Sporichthya brevicatena: one gene and its partner. The main gene of each other region encodes a partner of the protein of the gene in region 2 in a complex. Links are inferred from orthologs where the notes say so. Each region holds a gene or a part of one and is shown on either strand. Other genes may lie near its edges. The genes, in order: tig and rpsG.

What was found.
Region 1: the proteins of rpsG (region 2) and tig are in contact, whole or in part, in a crystal structure (PDB 3GTY), measured with the Thermotoga maritima proteins. The link is inferred for Sporichthya brevicatena from one-to-one orthologs. Residues at the interface, in WP_004081843.1 of Thermotoga maritima: Lys34, Lys52, Lys55, Glu59, Arg62, Gln63, Glu66, Asn67, Lys69, Val71, Arg95, Ala109, Lys110, Lys111, Gly112, Arg113, Pro114, Glu117, Glu121, Ile124, Ala125, Tyr127, Asn128, Asn129, Thr130, Gly131, Lys135, Asp139, Arg142, Met143; in WP_004081061.1 of Thermotoga maritima: Glu122, Val124, Val129, Leu130, Tyr133, Glu188, Gly259, Ile262, Tyr263, Glu266, Ser270, Glu273, Gln274, Glu277, Arg308, Gln311, Ile312, Ser315, Tyr316, Glu325, Arg329, Arg336, Leu363, Phe366, Trp367, Arg373, Leu377, Arg381, Leu384, Glu387.

What each region holds. Positions count from the first base shown.
Region 1 is NZ_BAAAHE010000056.1:3,390-12,767, reverse strand. Bases 3,129-5,975 are described here. They hold tig (trigger factor), read left to right. Parts: upstream 3,129-3,746; coding sequence 3,747-5,204; downstream 5,205-5,975. Other genes in these bases: ABD401_RS24165 (ATP-dependent Clp protease proteolytic subunit), read left to right, coding at 5,414-5,975; ABD401_RS24180 (PPOX class F420-dependent oxidoreductase), read right to left, coding at 3,129-3,476. Also shown: MobF family relaxase, read left to right, coding at 1-1,550; ABD401_RS24185 (sensor domain-containing diguanylate cyclase), read left to right, coding at 2,003-3,019; more of ABD401_RS24180, read right to left, coding at 3,030-3,128; more of ABD401_RS24165, read left to right, coding at 5,976-6,010; ABD401_RS24160 (ATP-dependent Clp protease proteolytic subunit), read left to right, coding at 6,010-6,684; ATP-dependent Clp protease ATP-binding subunit ClpX, read left to right, coding at 6,945-8,231; ABD401_RS24150 (bifunctional o-acetylhomoserine/o-acetylserine sulfhydrylase), read left to right, coding at 8,337-9,378. UniProt on the Bacillus subtilis protein: Involved in protein export. Acts as a chaperone by maintaining the newly synthesized protein in an open conformation. Functions as a peptidyl-prolyl cis-trans isomerase.
Region 2 is NZ_BAAAHE010000010.1:60,146-69,675, reverse strand. The notes cover bases 4,284-7,282. They hold rpsG (30S ribosomal protein S7), read right to left. Parts: upstream 6,019-7,282; coding sequence 5,548-6,018; downstream 4,284-5,547. Other genes in these bases: ABD401_RS07105 (hypothetical protein), read right to left, coding at 6,671-7,282; rpsL (30S ribosomal protein S12), read right to left, coding at 6,018-6,392; fusA (elongation factor G), read right to left, coding at 4,284-5,529. Also shown: rplB (50S ribosomal protein L2), read right to left, coding at 1-15; rplW (50S ribosomal protein L23), read right to left, coding at 18-323; rplD (50S ribosomal protein L4), read right to left, coding at 320-973; rplC (50S ribosomal protein L3), read right to left, coding at 970-1,629; rpsJ (30S ribosomal protein S10), read right to left, coding at 1,651-1,959; tuf (elongation factor Tu), read right to left, coding at 2,143-3,336; more of fusA, read right to left, coding at 3,427-4,283; more of ABD401_RS07105, read right to left, coding at 7,283-8,563; ABD401_RS07100 (phospholipid carrier-dependent glycosyltransferase), read right to left, coding at 8,586-9,530.

The DNA of each region.
Region 1 (9,378 bases), on a different replicon or contig from region 2:
TGGACCTCGACGCCCTGATCACCGCGGCCGCTCGCCGGGCCGCCAAGGTGGTGCTGGTCGGCGACCCGGCCCAGATCGGGGTCGTGAACGGCCCCGGGGGGATGCTCGCCGCGCTGGCCGCGGCCGGTCACGGCCACGAACTCGGCACGGTGCACCGGTTCACCCACGAGTGGGAGGCGGGCGCGTCCCTGGCCTTGCGTGCCGGCGACCCCCAATCACTGACCGAGTATCAGAATCAGGAACGGTTACACGCCTGTCCCGATGGCGACGCAGCGATCGCTGCGATCCACTCCCGTTGGGCCGGCGAGCGCGCCCAGGGGCGGGAGGTGCTGATGATGGCCCGCACCCGCGCTGACGTCGACGCACTTAACCTCCGCGCCCGCAACACCGCGATGGCCGCCGGTGAGGTGCACGGCCCCGTGGTCCGGATCGGCGAACGGGACTGGCAAAGCGGCGACCTGCTCCGCACCCGCCGCAACGACCGCACCCTGATCACCGCGGACGAGACTGCCGACCGGTATGTCCGCAACGGTGACCGATGGCGCGTCTTCGGCGTCGAGGACTTCGGGCTGCGGGTCGAGCACATCCAGCGCGGAGACCGGGTTTTCCTGCCCGCCGCTTACGTCGCCGTCCACGCCGAGTACGGGTGGGCGAGCACGATCACCGCCGCCCAAGGCGCCACTGTCGACGTCGGCCTTGTGCTGGTCCGGCCCGGGATCGACCGCGAACACCTCTACGTCGCCCTCACGCGCGGCCGGGCTGCGAACCACGCCTACATCACCCCCGACGCCGTAACCGGGCCGGCGCCTGCCGAGGACCATCACGGCCTGCCGTCCGTGAAGGGGTGGGCCCGGTCCTCACTCCAACACCAGGCCCACGAGGTGCTCAGCGACGCCCTCACCCGCACCGGCGCGCAGGACACCGCGCACACCGTCCGCGAGCGGGCCCGCGACCACGTTCTGCGCGAGCAGCGCCGCCTTGCGGAAGAAGCCGCGAGCGGGGCGACGGAGATGGTGGCGGCGCCAACCGGGCACACCGCCCTCGCGGCGTTGCTCGCTCAGGCTGAAGCGCGGCGCTCCGAACTCGCCCGTTCCGCGCTCGAGAATCGCCGGGCCGAGGACGCAGCGCGGGCCGAGTTGGCCCGGACGCCTGGCTGGCGTCGCGGCCGCCGCAAGATTCTCACCGACGCGATCAGTTCCCGGCAGGACGCGTCCAACGAGGTCTTCCGCGACCGGGCGCAGCTCGACCGGGAGATCTACGACCTGAGCCGGCAGGTCCAGCGCGACACCCGCGACCGCGAGTACGACGGGAACCGGCGAGACCTACGCGCCGCCCGGCCCCGCGCCGACCCCATCGAGGGCTACCTCGCCCCCGCCAAGAGCGAACAGTGGCGCGACGGCGTCATCGCCGCGGCCGGGCATGACACCACGGCCGTGCTGCGCCGAATACGGGAACGGCAGCAGTCCAATGCCCTCTCCGTCCGGCGAAGTTCCGCCGCTCTCGACTTTCGAGAGCTCGGTCGGGATGACACCCCGGGGATCGGCCGGTGACTGGCGCCCCCGATGGCCATCGGCCCGCGGCGTCCGCTTGGCCCGTGGTTGTCCGTGGCCTGGGATGGGTCTGACCTGGGAGTTTGGGTGTCCAGCGCTGGCCGTCGGCGTGACCAATTCATGACCTAAAGAGCGGCGAAAACAGGTCTACGAGGGCACCTAGAGGTCAATTTTGACGACGGGTCAGATCTGGATCAAACGCCGTCTGACCTGCGAAAACGCTGGAGCGGGTGACGGGAATCGAACCCGCATGACCAGCTTGGAAGGCTGGGGCTCTGCCATTGAGCTACACCCGCAGTGGTGCGGGGGACAGCCTAACGGCCCGGGGGATCACGCGCTGTGACCGTTCGTCCCGGTTCCGGCCGGGGCGGGCGCAATCCTCCGTCCGGCCCCTTCAGATCACCCTTCGAAACGCCGACAACTCGGGGCGAGAAGTCGAGGGGGGCCCATCAATGTTCACACCCGAGCACGCCCGGATCGCGGACGACGCACGGCTCGACGCCGTGCGCTGGATCGGCGAGGCCATCCTGAACATGGATGCCTCGTTCGACCGGGTCACGCGCCTGCTGTCCCACCTGACGGGGGCGCCGCTCGCGGCGTTCTCCCTGGTCGGCCTGGAGAAGCAGTTCCTGCCGTCGGTCTTCGGGGTCGAGGAGCTGGAGGAGAACGACGACGTCGGCGACGCGTTCTCCCGCGCCTGCATCGAGGCCGGCGACGTCCTCGTCGTCCGCGACGCGATGATCGACTTCCGGTTCGCCGACTCGCCCATGGTCATCGGCGCCCCGTACATCCGCTTCTACGCGGGGATGACGGTGCGCGCCCCCAACGGCCAGCCGGTCGGGACGCTGTTCGTCGTCGACACCAAGCCCCGTCAGCTGGAGGACGGCGACCTCGCCGCCTTCGCCGACCTGCGCGCCCAGCTGGAGGAGATGATCCTGCTGCGCACTCTCTCGGTCCGGGACCCCGGCACCGGCCTGTACAACCGGCGCTACTTCGAGGAGCTCCTCGAGCGCGAGTACCGCCGCAGCGCCCGCAACTCCACGCCGCTGACCTACATGTCGGTCGACATCGACCGCTTCGGCTCCTACAACGACGAGTGCGGGGCGGTCGCCGGCGAGCACGCGATCAAGGCCGTCTCCGCGGCCCTGCAGGAGTGCTTCGGCCGCGGCGGTGACGTGGTCGCCCGGATCGGCGGCGCGACCTTCGCGATCCTGCTCCCGGACACCGACCCCAAGGGCGCCGAGCTGATGGCCGAACGCTGCCGGGCCGCGGTCGAGGACCTGGACCTGGCCCACGACGGCGCCCCCGACGGGCTGCTCACGATCAGCCTCGGCGTGGTCGCCGGCGTCCCGGTGCCCGAGCTCGGGGGTGTCGAGGCGCTCGTCCGCCTCGCCGACGACGCCCTCGGCCGCGCCAAGGCCGGCGGCCGGGACCGGGCCGAGCACGTCATCCTCGGCGCGGAGCGGTAGGCCCCACGGCTCAGTTCGCGACGTCCACCTTCGCGACGACGTGGTCGACGCGGACCCGGACGACCAGCTCCCCGGGGACGCCGTTGCGCTCGGCGTACTCGGACTCCCGGTCGGCGCCCATGTACCGGGCGCCGAGGATCCCCGCCCAGCGGTAGACCTCGTCCAGGTCGGCGCTGGTGGTCGCGGTGCCCCGGACCATGACGAAGTTGAACGGGGGCCGCTCGTCGTCCCAGCACAGGCTGACGCGGGGGTCCCGGGCGATCGCCTTGCCCTTGACCGTGTCCGCGCCGGTGGTGAAGACGATCTCGTCCCGGCCCTCGGTGCGGTCCAGGGCGGTCCAGACGGGCACGACCTGGGGCGATCCGTCCGCCCGGACCACGGCGAGCTTCGCCGTCCGCGCCGGGGTCCCGCCCACGAAGTCCTGCCACCAGCCCTCGGGCGCCGCGGTGTACCCCATCGGCGGTCCCTCCACCCTCGCTGACCTGGGACTGTGGCCGCGGGCACTAGACTGCGCGCCACGCCGCGGGGCGTAGCGTAGTGGCTAGCGCGCCTGCTTTGGGGGCAGGAGATCGGGAGTTCGAGTCTCCCCGCCCCGACCGGAGGACGGGACGAGGAGACTCGAACATGTTCGAGGCTCCTCTTCCTGGCCGCCCCGCTCAGCAAGAGCACCGGTCCGGGCCGTCCCGAGAACTCGTATCCAGCAGTCCAGCTTGAGGAGAACCACGTCGTGAAGAGCGCTGTCGAGACCCTGAACCCGACCCGGGTCCGGCTCACCGTCGAGGTTCCCTTCGAAGAGCTGAAGCCCAGCCTCGATGAGGCCTACAAGAAGATCGCCGGCCAGGTGAACGTCCCGGGCTTCCGCAAGGGCAAGGTCCCGCCGCAGATCATCGACCAGCGGTTCGGCCGCGGCGCGGTGCTGGAGGAGGCGGTCAACAACGCCATCCCGCAGTTCTACGCCGACGCGGTCACCTCCGCCGAGATCGAGGTCCTGGGTCAGCCGCAGGTCGACGTCACCAAGTTCGAGGACGGCGACGAGCTCGCCTTCACCGCCGAGGTCGACGTCCGCCCCACCATCGAGCTGCCCGACTACAAGGGCCTCGCGATCACCGTCGACCCGGCCGAGGTCACCGACGAGGACATCGACGAAGCGCTGACCCAGCTCCGTTCCCGCTTCGCGGCCTTCACGACCGTCGAGCGCCCCGCCGAGGACGGCGACTACCTGACCCTCGACCTGTCCGGCGCCACCAAGGACGGGGAGAAGATCGACGAGGCCCAGGCGACCGGCCTGACCTACGTCGTCGGCTCGAAGACCCTCGTCGAGGGCCTGGACGACGCCGTCACCGGCATGTCCGCGGGGGACGAGAAGACCTTCGAGTCCAAGCTCGTCGCCGGCCCCCGCAAGGACGAGGTCGTCGACATCACCGTCACCGTCACCGCGGTGAAGGTCCGCGAGCTCCCCGAGGTCGACGACGAGTTCGCCCAGATGGCCAGCTCCTTCGACACCGCCGAGGAGCTGCGCGCGGACACCGCCCAGTGGGTGGCCCGCAACAAGAAGCTCAACCAGGGCGGCCAGGCCCGGGACAAGGTCCTGGAGACCCTCCTGGAGCAGATCGAGATCCCGCTGCCCGAGGCCTTCCTGCACAACGAGGTCCACTTCCGCCAGGACTCGATCCGCAACCAGCTCGCCCAGGCGGGCCTGAGCCTCGAGGCCTACCTCGAGCACGAGGGCCAGACGCAGGAGGAGTTCGACGCGGACGTCGAGAAGCGCGCCGCCGAGGCGATGCGCGCCCAGTTCCTCCTCGACGCGATCGCCCGCAAGGAAGAGGTGACGATCACCCAGGAGGAGATCACCCGTCACCTCATCGAGCGCGCGCAGTCGGCCGGCATGAACCCCGACCAGTTCGCCCAGCAGATCGTCCAGGCCGGCCAGGCGCAGATGCTCGTCGCCGAGGCCGTCCGCGGCAAGGCGCTCGCGATCCTGCTGACCAGCGCGGTCGTCACCGACACCGACGGCAACCCGGTCGACCTGTCCGACCTGCTGGTCGACGGTGTCGGGCCGGACGACGAGGGTGACGACACCGAGGCCGAGGTCGCCGAGACCCTCGCCGCCGCCGAGGAGACCGAGGGCGACGCCCCGGCGGGCGGGGCCGCGAGCATCGCGATCCCGACCATTCCGGGCAGCTGACGTCGTTCGCTCTCGGCGCAGGGCGCGCGTGCCCGCCCAGCACTGCCCTGCGCTGACAGCGAACTCGGCCGGATTCGGGAAGGCCGAGGCCACCCTGGGCATTAGGGTCGTCGACGCGACGAGGAAGATCGTCGCCGGAACGACCGACCCACGAAGCAGGTGAGGATCGAGTGCCCACATCCGACGGATATGGATTGACCCGGCTCGAGATGGCCCGCGGCGCCGAGAACGGTGGCGGCCTGGGGGAGCGCGTCTACGAGCGCCTGCTCCGCGAGCGCATCATCTTCCTCGGTTCCGAGGTCCGTGACGACATGGCGAACGCGCTCTGCGCGCAGATGCTGTTGCTCGCGGCCGAGGACCCCGAGAAGGAGATCTGGCTGTACATCAACAGCCCTGGCGGCTCGGTCTCGGCCGGCATGGCGATCTACGACACGATGCAGTACGTCAAGCCCGACGTCGGCACCGTGGCGATGGGTCTCGCCGCCTCCATGGGGCAGTTCCTGCTCTGCGCCGGCGCCCCCGGCAAGCGCTACGCGCTGCCGAACGCGCGGATCATGATGCACCAGCCGCTCGGCGGCCTCGGCGGTACCGCCTCGGACATCAAGATCCAGGCCGAGCAGATGCTCTACACCAAGAAGCGCCTGGCCGAGCAGATCGCGTTCCACACGGGCCAGACCCTGGAGCAGATCGAGAAGGACTCCGACCGCGACCGGTGGTTCACCGCCGAGCAGGCCAAGGAGTACGGCTTCGTGGACCACGTCGTGACCAGCGCCCGGGACGTCACGGGCTCCGGAGGGACCGCCTGATGACGAACGACCGCTACCCCCACGACAACGTCGGGAACCTGCACCTGCCGCAGGCTCGCTACGTCCTGCCGCGGTTCGTCGAGCGGACGAGCCAGGGCTACCGCGAGTACGACCCGTACGCGAAGCTCTTCGAGGAGCGCATCATCTTCCTCGGCGTGCAGGTCGACGACGCGTCCGCGAACGACGTCATGGCCCAGCTGCTGACGCTGGAGTCCATGGACCCGGACCGCGACATCCAGATCTACATCAACTCGCCCGGTGGCTCGTTCACCGCGCTGACGGCGATCTACGACACGATCCAGTTCGTCAAGCCGGACGTGCAGACGATCTGCATGGGCCAGGCGGCCTCGGCCGCGGCGGTCCTGCTGGCGGCGGGCACCCCGGGCAAGCGCCTCGCGCTGCCGAACGCCCGGATCCTGATCCACCAGCCGGCCCTCGAGGGCGGCGGCGGCCAGGCGTCCGACGTCGAGATCATCGCCAACGAGGTCCTGCGCATGCGGGCCCTGTTGGAGGAGATGATCTCCAAGCACACCGGCAAGGACATCGAAGAGGTCCGCAAGGACATCGAGCGCGACAAGATCCTGACCGCCCAGCAGGCCAAGGAGTACGGGATCGTCGACGACGTGATCTCGTCCCGCAAGACCTCGCTGCTCGCGGTCAACGGCCAGGGCTGAGTCGCCCTCACCGTCCGCGCTTCCCGAACGTCTGACCTGCGGGAACTGATCGAACGGCCGGCCAGTCGGCTGACCATTCGGTCAGTTCCCGCAGGCATGTTCGGCGCGGTGTGCGGACGGTGTCCGCTCACAGCGGAATGCCCCGACTCGCCCGCTCAAGGTGGTGTGGCTCCGGGGCCCCGGAAGGTACCGTCAATCGTCGGCTGCAAAAGCCTGCAACCCGGCTGAACTGCTGGCCTGCCTTAAGGAGACTGGACCGCGTGGCACGCATCGGTGATGGCGGCGACCTGCTCAAGTGCTCGTTCTGCGGCAAGAGCCAGAAGCAGGTCAAGAAGCTGATCGCGGGTCCGGGCGTCTACATCTGCGACGAGTGCATCGATCTCTGCAACGAGATCATCGAGGAGGAGCTCTCCGACTCGACCGAGGTGCGCTGGGACGAGCTGCCCAAGCCCAAGGAGATCTGCGAGTTCCTCGACCAGTACGTGGTCGGCCAGGAGTCCGCGAAGAAGGCGCTCTCCGTCGCGGTCTACAACCACTACAAGCGCGTCCAGGCGGGCGAGGCCGGCAAGACCTCCGCCGGCGGTGACGCCGTCGAGCTCGCGAAGTCCAACATCCTGCTGATCGGCCCGACGGGCTGCGGCAAGACGCACCTGGCCCAGACGCTGGCGCGCATGCTGAACGTCCCGTTCGCCATCGCCGACGCCACCGCGCTGACCGAGGCCGGCTACGTCGGTGAGGACGTCGAGAACATCCTGCTCAAGCTGATCCAGGCCGCCGACTACGACGTCAAGAAGGCCGAGACCGGGATCATCTACATCGACGAGGTCGACAAGATCGCCCGCAAGAGCGAGAACCCGTCGATCACCCGCGACGTCTCCGGCGAGGGCGTGCAGCAGGCCCTGCTGAAGATCCTGGAGGGCACGACGGCCTCGGTGCCGCCGCAGGGCGGGCGCAAGCACCCGCACCAGGAGTTCATCCAGATCGACACCACCAACGTGCTCTTCATCGTCGGCGGCGCGTTCGCCGGGCTGGAGAAGATCATCGAGGGTCGCGTCGGCAAGAAGGGGATGGGCTTCTCGGCCACGCTCCACTCGCGGACCGACCTCGACAAGACCGACGCCTTCGGCGAGGTCATGCCCGAGGACCTGCTCAAGTTCGGCATGATCCCCGAGTTCGTCGGCCGGCTCCCGGTCATCACGAGCGTCAAGAACCTCGACCGTGACGCGCTCGTGAAGATCCTCAAGGAGCCGCGCAACGCGCTCGTGAAGCAGTACCAGAAGCTCTTCGAGCTCGACAACGTCGAGCTGGAGTTCACCGACGACGCCCTCGAGGCGATCGCCGACCAGGCCATCATGCGCGCCACGGGCGCCCGCGGCCTGCGCGCGATCATGGAAGAGGTCCTGCTCTCGGTGATGTACGAGGTGCCGTCGCGCTCCGACGTCGCCCGCGTCGTCGTCACCGCGGACGTCGTCCTGGAGAACGTGAACCCGACGCTCGTCCCGCGGGACGTCGAGCGCAAGCGCGAGCGCCGCGAGAAGTCCGCGTAGGACACGTCTCACCCCGCCCGTTTGCAATTCCGGGCGGACCTCCACAGCATGAGCAGGTAGTTTCTCGACCACCTTGCTCGAATTTCTTCTGGAGGCGCACGGACGATGAACGACAGCTGGAGTTTCGAAACCAAGCAGATCCATGTGGGGCAGGCGCCGGATGAGGCGACGCACGCACGGGCCCTGCCGATCTACCAGACGACGTCGTACACCTTCCGTGACACCGAGCACGCCGCGGCGCTGTTCGGTCTCGCCGAGTTCGGCAACATCTACACCCGCATCATGAACCCCACCCAGAACGCGGTGGAGGAGCGCGTCGCCGCGCTCGAAGGCGGCGTCGCGGCGCTGCTCGTGGCGAGCGGCCAGGCGGCCGAGACGCTGGCGATCCTCAACATCGCCGAGGCCGGCAGCCACATCGTGTCCTCGGCCGCGCTCTACGGCGGCACGTACAACCTGCTGCACTACACGCTGCCGAAGCTCGGCGTGGAGGTCAGCTTCGTCGAGCCCGACGACCTGGACGCGTGGAAGGCCGCCATCCGGCCGAACACCAAGCTGTTCTTCGCCGAGACGGTTTCGAACCCGCGCAGCGACATCCTCGACATCTCCGCGGTCGCCGAGGTCGCGCACGCGGCCGGTCTGCCGCTGATCGTGGACAACACGATCCCCTCGCCGTACCTGATCCGCCCGCTGGAGCACGGCGCCGACATCGTCGTCCACTCCGCGACGAAGTACCTCGGCGGCCACGGCACCGCGATCGGTGGCGTCATCGTCGACGGTGGCCGCTTCGACTGGGCCGCCCACAGCGAGCGCTTCCCGGGCCTCACGACGCCGGACCCGAGCTACCACGGCGTCGTCTACACCGACGCGGTCGGCCCGATGGCGTACGTCATCAAGGCCAGGGTGCAGCTGCTCCGCGACGTCGGCCCGGCGATCTCGCCGTTCAACGCCTTCCTGCTCTCCCAGGGCATCGAGACCCTCTCGCTGCGCATGGAGCGCCACGTCGCCAACGCGCAGAAGGTCGCCGAGTGGCTCGAGGCGCGGGACGAGGTCGAGTCGGTCAACTACGCGGGTCTGAAGTCCTCGCCGTGGCACAGCCGCGTGGCGAAGTACGCCCCGCGCGGCGTCGGCGCCGTGCTCGCCTTCGAGA
Region 2 (9,530 bases):
CTTACGGATACCCATGGCTAGCTGACCGGCCCTCCGAAGATGTCGATCCGGTCGCCCTCGGCAACCGTCACGATCGCGCGGCGGGTGGCGTTGCGCTGGCCGTAGCCGAAGCGGGTGCGCTTGCGCTTGCCCTGCCGGTTGATGGTGTTGACCCCGGTCACCTTGACGCCGAAGACCTTCTCGACCGAGATCTTGATCTCGGTCTTGTTGGCGTCCGGGTGCACCAGGAACGTGTACTTGTTCTCGTCGAGAAGGCCGTAGCTCTTCTCGGAGATCACGGGCGCGAGCAGGATGTCGCGCGGGTCCTTGTAGGTCGAGCTCATGCCGACGCCTCCTTCTTCCCGCCCGCGAGGAACGCCTCGAGGGCGCCCTGCGTGAAGACGATGTCGTCCGCGCAGAGGACGTCGTAGGTGTTCAGCTGGTCCGGGGCGATGACGTGGACGCCGGGGACGTTGCGAACGCTCTTCCAGCCGACCAGGTCGGTGCGCTCGACGACCACCAGCGCCTTGCCGGCGTCACCCACGTGGGAGAGGGCCTCGACCGCGGCGCGGGTCGACGGGGTCTCCCCCGCGACGAGCGAGGAGAGGACGTGCACCTTGCCGCCGCGGGCCCGGTCGGTGAGGGCACCGCGCAGGGCGGCGGCCTTCATCTTCTTCGGGGTCCGCTGCGAGTAGTCCCGCGGCACGGGACCGTGCACGACGCCACCGCCGGTGAACTGCGGCGCGCGGGTCGAGCCCTGACGGGCGCGACCGGTGCCCTTCTGGCGGTACGGCTTCTTGCCACCACCGGAGACCTCGCCGCGGGTCTTGGTCTTGTGCGTGCCCTGACGCGCGGCGGCCTGCTGCGCCACCACGACCTGGTGGATCAGCGGGATGTTCACGGTGACGTCGAAGATCTCCGCAGGGAGTTCGACGCTGCCGGACTTGCTGCCGTCCGGCGAGACGACATCAACGGACTGGGTGCCGGAGCTCACTTCAGCTCACCCTTCGAGGGGTTGCCCTTGGCGGGCGTCTTGACGAGCACGAGGCCGCCGGCGGGACCGGGGACCGCGCCCTTGACGAGGATCAGGTTGTTCTCGGGGTCGACCGAGTGCACGGTCAGGTTCTGGGTGGTGGTCCGGACGTTGCCCATCCGGCCGGCCATCCGCAGGCCCTTGAACACGCGCGCCGGGGTGGCGCAGGCGCCGATCGAACCCGGCGAGCGGTGCTTGCGCTGCGTGCCGTGGGAGCTCCCCAGGCCGCGGAAGCCGTGCCGCTTCATGACACCGGCGGTGCCCTTGCCCTTGCTGGTGCCGACGATGTCGACCAGCGCGCCCTCGGCGAAGACCTCGACGGTCAGCTCCTGGCCGACCTCGTAGCTGCCCGCGTCGTCGGTGCGGATCTCGGCCACGTGCCGGCGCGGGGTGACCCCGGCCTTGCGGAAGTGACCGCCCTCCGGCTTGTTCACCTTGCGCGGGTCGACCTCCCCGAAGCCCAGCTGGACCGCGGAGTAGCCGTCACCCTCCGGGGAACGGACGGCGGTGACCACGCACGGGCCCGCCTTGACCACGGTGACGGGGACGACCCGCCCGCGGGCGTCGAAGACCTGGGTCATGCCCAGCTTCTCGCCCAGCAGTCCGCGAACGTTCATGGTGATGCCTCCCCTCCGGGTCTAAAGCTTGATCTCGATGTCGACGCCGGCCGGCAGGTCGAGCCGCATGAGCGAGTCGACGGTCTTCGGCGTCGGGTCGAGGATGTCGATGAGGCGCTTGTGCGTGCGCATCTCGAAGTGCTCGCGCGAGTCCTTGTACTTGTGCGGCGACCGAATCACGCAGAACACGTTCTTCTCGGTCGGCAACGGCACCGGGCCGGCCACGTGCGCACCAGTACGCGTCACCGTGTCGACGATCTTGCGCGCCGAGGAATCGATGACCTCGTGGTCATAGGCCTTGAGCCGAATGCGGATCTTCTGTCCCGCCATGGCAGGGTCGCCGTCCTTCAGTCTGCTGTACGTGCGAAAAGTCGAGGTTGCCGACCCCCGCGGTCGGGTGTGTCGGGGCGCGGGCAACCTGCGTAGTCTGCCCGATGCGCCCGCCAGCACCAAATCGAGGCGGGTCGTACATGCTCCGGGGCCCGCAGAGAGCGCGGGCCCCGGAGCGAAGTACTACTTGAGGATCTTGATGACCTTGCCGGCGCCCACGGTGCGGCCACCCTCGCGGATCGCGAAGTTGAGGCCCTCCTCCATGGCGATCGGCTGGATCAGCGTCACCTTCATCTGGGTGTTGTCACCCGGCATGACCATCTCGGTGCCCTCGGGCAGCTCGACGACGCCGGTGACGTCCGTGGTGCGGAAGTAGAACTGCGGCCGGTAGTTCTGGAAGAACGGCGTGTGCCGGCCACCCTCGTCCTTGCTCAGGATGTAGACCTGGGCCTCGAACTCGGTGTGCGGGGTCGTGCTGCCCGGCTTGATGATGACCTGGCCGCGCTCGACGTCCTCGCGCTTGATGCCGCGGAGGAGCAGACCGACGTTCTCACCGGCCTGGCCCTCGTCGAGCAGCTTGCGGAACATCTCGATACCGGTGACGGTCGTCGACTGCTTCTCCGGCCGGATGCCGATGATGTCGACCTGCTCGTTGACCTTGAGCACGCCACGCTCGATGCGACCGGTGACGACGGTGCCGCGACCGGTGATGGTGAAGACGTCCTCGACGGGCATGAGGAACGGCTTGTCGATCTCGCGCTCCGGCTGCGGGATCGACTCGTCGACCGCCTTCATCAGGTTCTGGACGCTCTCGACCCACTTCGGGTCGCCCTCGAGGGCCTTGAGCGCCGAGACCGGAACCACCGGGAGGTTGTCGCCGTCGAACTCGTAGGTCGACAGGAGCTCGCGGACCTCGAGCTCGACGAGCTCCATGATCTCGGGGTCGTCGACCATGTCGGACTTGTTGAGGGCGACGACGATCGCCGGGACACCGACCTGGCGGGCCAGGAGCACGTGCTCCTTGGTCTGCGGCATCGGGCCGTCGGTGGCGGCGACGACGAGGATCGCGCCGTCCATCTGGGCCGCACCGGTGATCATGTTCTTGATGTAGTCGGCGTGGCCGGGGCAGTCGACGTGCGCGTAGTGGCGAGCGTCGGTCTGGTACTCGACGTGGGCGATCGAGATTGTGATGCCGCGGGCCTTCTCCTCCGGCGCCTTGTCGATCTCGTCGAACGGCGTGTACGGGTTCAGGTCCGGGTACTGGTCGTGCAGCACCTTGGTGATCGCCGCGGTCAGAGTCGTCTTCCCGTGGTCGATGTGGCCGATCGTGCCGATGTTGACGTGAGGCTTGGTCCGCTCGAACTTGGCCTTCGCCACTGGACTCTCCTTCAGGACTTGTTCTTCAGGTACGTGCGCACTGTCTTCGGGGGTGCACGGAGGGCCGGAGCCTCCCGTGGGTCGGGCTACTTACTCGCCGCGAGCCTTCTTCACAATCTCGTCCGCCACGTTGCGCGGCACTTCGGCGTACGAGTCGAACTGCATCGTGTAGTTCGCACGCCCCTGGGTCTTGCTCCGGAGATCCCCGACGTAGCCGAACATCTCCGACAACGGCACGAGCGCACGAACGACGCGCATGCCGAAGGCTTCCTCCATGGCCTGGATCTGGCCACGGCGGGAATTCAGGTCGCCGATGACGTCGCCCATGTAGTCCTCGGGCGTACGCACCTCGACGCTCATCATCGGCTCAAGGAGAACCGGGTCGGCCTTGCGGGCGGCCTCCTTGAAGGCCATCGAACCCGCGATCTTGAAGGCCATTTCCGAGGAGTCGACCTCGTGGTAGCCACCGTCGAGCAGGGTCACCTTGACGTCGACCATCGGGTAGCCGGCGAGCACGCCGAACTCCATGGCCTCCTGGCAACCGGCGTCGACCGAGGGGATGTACTCCCGCGGGATGCGGCCACCGGTGACCTTGTTCTCGAACTCGTACCCACCGTCGCCGCCGCCGGTCGGCTCGATCGCGATCTGCACCTTCGCGAACTGGCCGGAACCACCGGTCTGCTTCTTGTGGGTGTAGTCGTAGCGCTCGACCGGCTTGCGGATGGTCTCGCGGTAGGCGACCTGCGGCTTGCCGACGTTGGCCTCGACCTTGAACTCGCGGCGCATGCGGTCGACCAGCACCTCGAGGTGCAGCTCGCCCATGCCGGCGATGATCGTCTGGCCGGTGTCCTCGTCGGTCCGGACCTGGAAGGTCGGGTCCTCCTCGGCCAGGCGCTGGATGGCGACACCCAGCTTCTCCTGGTCGCCCTTGGACTTCGGCTCGATCGCGACCGAGATGACCGGGGCCGGGAAGGTCATCGACTCCAGGATCACCGGGGCCTCGGGGCCGCACAGCGTGTCACCGGTCGTCGTGTTCTTCAGACCCATGACCGCGACGATGTGGCCGGCGGTGACCTTCTCGATCTCCTCACGCTTGTTCGCGTGCATCTGGTAGATCTTGCCGATCCGCTCCTTGTTCCCCTTGGTGCTGTTCAGCACCTGGGTGCCCGCGGTGAGCGTGCCGGAGTAGACGCGGATGTAGGTCAGCTTGCCGAGGTGCGGGTCGCTCATGATCTTGAACGCCAGCGCCGAGAGCGGAGCGTCGTTCGCCGGCTCGCGCTCGAGAACCTCGTCCTCCTTGCCGACCGCGTGGCCCTGGACGGCCCCGATGTCGAGCGGCGAGGGGAGGTAGCGGACGACCGCGTCGAGCATGGGCTGCACGCCCTTGTTCTTGAACGCGGTGCCGCACACGACCGGGGTCAGGTTGCCGGCGATCGTCGCGCGGCGGGTGCCGGCGATGATCTGCTCCTCGGTGGGCTCGGTGCCCTCGAGGTACAGCTCCATGATCGCGTCGTCACCCTCGGCCAGGGTCTCGATGAGCCGGTCGCGCCACTCGCGCGCAGCCTCGAGGTGGGTGTCCGGGATGTCGACGGTCTCGTACATCTCGCCCTTGGCGGCCTCTTCCGGCCACACGAGGGCCTTCATGCCGACGAGGTCGATGACGCCCTTGAAGTCCGCCTCGGCGCCGATCGGGAGCTGCAGGACCAGCGGGGTCGCGTTCAGCCGCGAGACCAGCATGTCGACGCAGCGGTGGAACTCCGCGCCGACGCGGTCGAGCTTGTTGATGAAGCAGATGCGCGGGACGCCGTAGCGGTCCGCCTGACGCCACACGGTCTCGGACTGGGGCTCGACACCGGCGACACCGTCGAACACCGCGACCGCGCCGTCGAGGACGCGAAGGCTGCGCTCCACCTCGACGGTGAAGTCGACGTGGCCCGGGGTGTCGATGATGTTGATGGTGTGGCCGTCCCACTGGCAGGTGGTGGCCGCGGAGGTGATGGTGATCCCCCGCTCCTGCTCCTGCTCCATCCAGTCCATGACGGCGGCGCCCTCATGGACCTCACCGATCTTGTAGGTGATGCCCGTGTAGAACAGGATGCGCTCGGTCGTCGTGGTCTTGCCCGCGTCGATGTGCGCCATGATCCCGATGTTGCGGACCGAGGCGAGGTCGACGCCGGCGGTGCTGACTGCCACTTGAGTTCGTTCCCCCTACTACCAGCGGTAGTGCGCGAAGGCCTTGTTGGACTCCGCCATCTTGTGCGTGTCCTCGCGCCGCTTGACGCTCGCGCCCAGGCCGTTGCTGGCGTCGAGAATCTCGTTCATCAGGCGCTCGGTCATGGTCTTCTCGCGGCGCGCGCGGGAGTACGTGATCAGCCAGCGCAGCGCGAGGGTGTTGGACCGGCCGGCCTTGACCTCGACCGGGACCTGGTAGGTCGCGCCACCGACGCGGCGGCTGCGGACCTCGAGGGTCGGCTTGACGTTGTCGAGCGCGCGCTTGAGCGTGACGACCGGGTCGTTGCCGGTCTTCGCGCGGCAACCCTCGAGAGCGCCGTAGACGGTGCGCTCGGCGACCGAGCGCTTGCCCGAGAGCAGCACCTTGTTGACCAGCTGGGTGACCAGCGGCGACTGGTAGACCGGGTCGACGATGACCGGGCGCTTAGGCGCAGGGCCCTTACGCGGCATTAGGACTTCTCCTTCTTCGCGCCGTAGCGGCTGCGCGCCTGCTTGCGGTTCTTCACGCCCTGGGTGTCGAGCGAGCCGCGGATGATCTTGTAGCGCACACCCGGGAGGTCCTTCACACGGCCGCCGCGCACGAGCACGATCGAGTGCTCCTGCAGGTTGTGGCCGACGCCGGGGATGTACGCCGTGACCTCGATCTGGCTGGTCAGGCGGACACGAGCCACCTTGCGCAGCGCGGAGTTCGGCTTCTTCGGGGTCGTGGTGTAGACGCGGGTGCACACGCCGCGACGCTGGGGACAACCCTTCAGCGCAGGGGTCTTGGTCTTGGAGACCTTGTCCTGCCGGCCCTTCCGGACCAGTTGCTGGATGGTGGGCACCGCTTCTCCGTCTTCTTCGAGGTGTAGAGCTCATCGCGGTCGCGGTCCGAACGGAGGCGACCCCCGCGGTCGGGTGTGTCGAACCCGTCCACACGTCCCTGCCGGAAAGAAAATCGACCGGGATGCGGTCCTGGCGACGAAGGCCGGCCGGACCGGAGACCGCGCAGGACGATGGACGCACGCGCGCATGCCTGGGCGAGGCCCAGACACGAGGGGAGACCTTACCACCACGCGGGAAGCGGTCCAAAAGTGAATACCGCTTCGGCTCTGAAGGGCCCTCACGGGAGCCGGTAGATCGTCCATCCGGCGTTGGCGTAGGCGACCCGACCGGCGTCCGCGAGGGCGTCCAGGGCGTCGGTGTCGACCGTCCACTCCGGGCCCTCCTGCGCCTGCACGGCCAGGTAGTCGGGCGCGAACTTGCGCACGAGCGGGTCGTCCACGCGGCCGGCGAGCGCCGCGCGCACGGCCGCCAGCCGTTCCTCGTACGGGATCGAGAAGTTGTAGAGCCAGCCGATGTAGCCGGTGACGATCGGGCGGCCACCGAGTGCCGAGATCGGGTTGTTCGGCCGGTCAGTGGTGAGAAACACGTCGTCGGGTTCGGTGTGCTCCCGGACCCAGGCGGCCACCGCCTCGTCCTCCGGGCTCGCGAACCGGTCGTGCAGCCCGAACTCGTAGGTGATGGAGAGGGCCCCGGGGGCGGCGATCACGACCGCGAGCGGAACCGCGGCCAGCAGCGTCCACCGGGAGGCCCGGTAGGCCAGCACCGCGAGGTACCCGGCGAACAGCGCACCCATGAAGTACACGTAGTAGAGGAGCTTGAGGTTGTCGTACTCGAACGGCTGGAACGCGTAGACCTGCGTCACGACCAGCACGGCGAGGAACGGGACGCACCAGACCAGCAGGCCGATCTCCCGCCGCCGGAGCAGCACGAGCGGGACGACGAGGAACAGCAGGCCCATCAGGCCGAAGTTGTGCCACCAGAACTCGCCGACGAGCTGGCCCTCGGGCTTGACCCACACCCAGTGGAAGCGGCCGCCGGTCCCGTGGTCGTTGGCGAGCTGCTGCCAGGCGAGCTGCGGCAGGGCGAGGACCAGGGCGAGGCCGAGCGCCGCCAGGTGCGGCCGGGGCAGTCCGCGACGGGCCAGGGCCGCCTCCCCCGTCAGCACGACCAGCACGCCCAGGCACACGAGGAAGCTGTGTGGGTGCGCCATCGGCAGCAGGCCCACCGCACCGCCGGCGAGCAGGAGCAGCCGGGTGCTGACCGGCGAGGCCCCGCCGATGCGGGAGGCCTGCAGCAGGCGGAACACCACCAGCGCCACACCCAGGCCGAACAGGATCGTCCGCTGCGGGAGCAGGGCGTGCGCCACCAGGTTGGTCACCTCGGCCCCGCGGTCGGACAGCGTCGTGTAGTCGCGCGGGAGGTCGCCGAGGAACTCGAACAGGCCCTGGTCGCTGTCGCGCCAGTCCGACCACGCCTCGCTCAGACCCAGCGCGCTGCCGGTGCAGAGGAACAGCACCAGCGTCGTGACGGCCGCCCCGAGGTGGTCGAACAGGCGGAGCGAGAACCCGAGGACCAGCTGGCAGATCGCGAGCGCGAGCAGGACCCCGGGCAGGAAGAAGCTCAGGTGCAGGCTCAGGCCGGACCGCATCAGCAGCCCGGAGAGCAGGTCGATCAGGAAGGGGTAGGTCAGCCGCTCACCGCTCGCGATCGGCAGGTCCATCGTCAGGGAGTCGGACTCCGCGACGTTGCTCGCGATCGCCGCGTGCACGCCGTAGTCGGCCCACGAGGAGCCGGCGCTGTAGATGCCGTCGGACTCGCTGATCAGGCTGTGGGTCCAGAACAGCCGGCCCAGCCCGACGACCGTGACCGCCGTGACCGCGCCCCAGAGCAGGCGGTCGCCGCGGGAGGTCAGGCGGGCGAACCCCTCCGCGCGGGGCCGCCGGGGCCAAACCAGCGCGACGGCGCCGGCGGTCGCGACGACGGTGGTGACGACGATCGCCGGGACGATCGGCAGGACGAGGGCGACCAGGAACGCCAGCCAGGTCCAGCCGACGAGGCCGACCACGACGCTCGTGGCGACGTACTCGAAGGCGTAGAACCGCAGCGGCAGACGCCAGGCGGCGGCCGCCCCGAGGGCGAGTGCAGAGGCGAGGAGCAGCAGCGCCGTCATCGCCGCCCCCGGGCCGGGCGGCTCACCGCCACGTGCTCAGCCACATGCGGTCCTGGAGCTCGGCGTCGGTCAGCGGGAAGCCGTAGGTCAACGGCGAGAACCACAGGAACACCAGCAGGGCGAGCGTGATCACGCCGGCGTAACCGACCAGCGACGCCCGGGAGGCGAAGCGCCAGGCCCGGTCGTCGGGCTCGTCCACCACCGCCGAGTTCACATTGCTCCGCGCCTCGACGGGGACCGGGTCGGGCGCCCAGCGGGCGAGGATCCCGACGCCGTAGACCGCGAAGGCCAGACTGAACAGCAGCGGGAAGAAGTAGTGGTACAGGAACATCGGCCGGTCGATGAAGGCGAACGGCAGGTAGCTCCCGACGTACGCGACGACGAGCATCGCCAGCCGCCGCCGGTGCGGCCGGTACAGCGCCGGCATCAGGGCCCAGGCGACGACGGTCCCCGCCACCCCGACGAGCGTTCCCCACCACACGACGGGGTTGCCGATCAGGTAGAGGTAGCGGTGCTTGCCGCCGTCCTCCTCCGGGCCCAGGTAGTAGTAGATCGAGCGCTTCTCGATCGGCCAGACCTTCCAGTCCGACTGGTAGGGGTGCGTCCGGTCCTTGAGCGCCTTCTCGTACTCGTGGGTGGCGCGCTGCATCTCGAAGAAGCTCGCGACCATCCCCATCGAGGCGTCGGGGTCGTAGTTCGGGTTGCCCTTGAGCGTGGCCTGGAACTCCTCCGACATGAACCGGTCCCCGTCGCCGCTGTTCGGCAGCAGCGGCGTGTGGATCGCGTAGGAGCCGAAGAACACCGCGAACGGCACGACGACCAGGACGGCGGCCTGGGCCAGCCAGCGCCGCCAGGGCACCCGGTGCTGGACCGTCGTGACCAAACCGATCACCCCGACCGCCCCGAGGATGCAGAGCCCGGTCACCTTCGTGGACACGCAGGCGCCGATCAGCAGCGCCGCGACCGT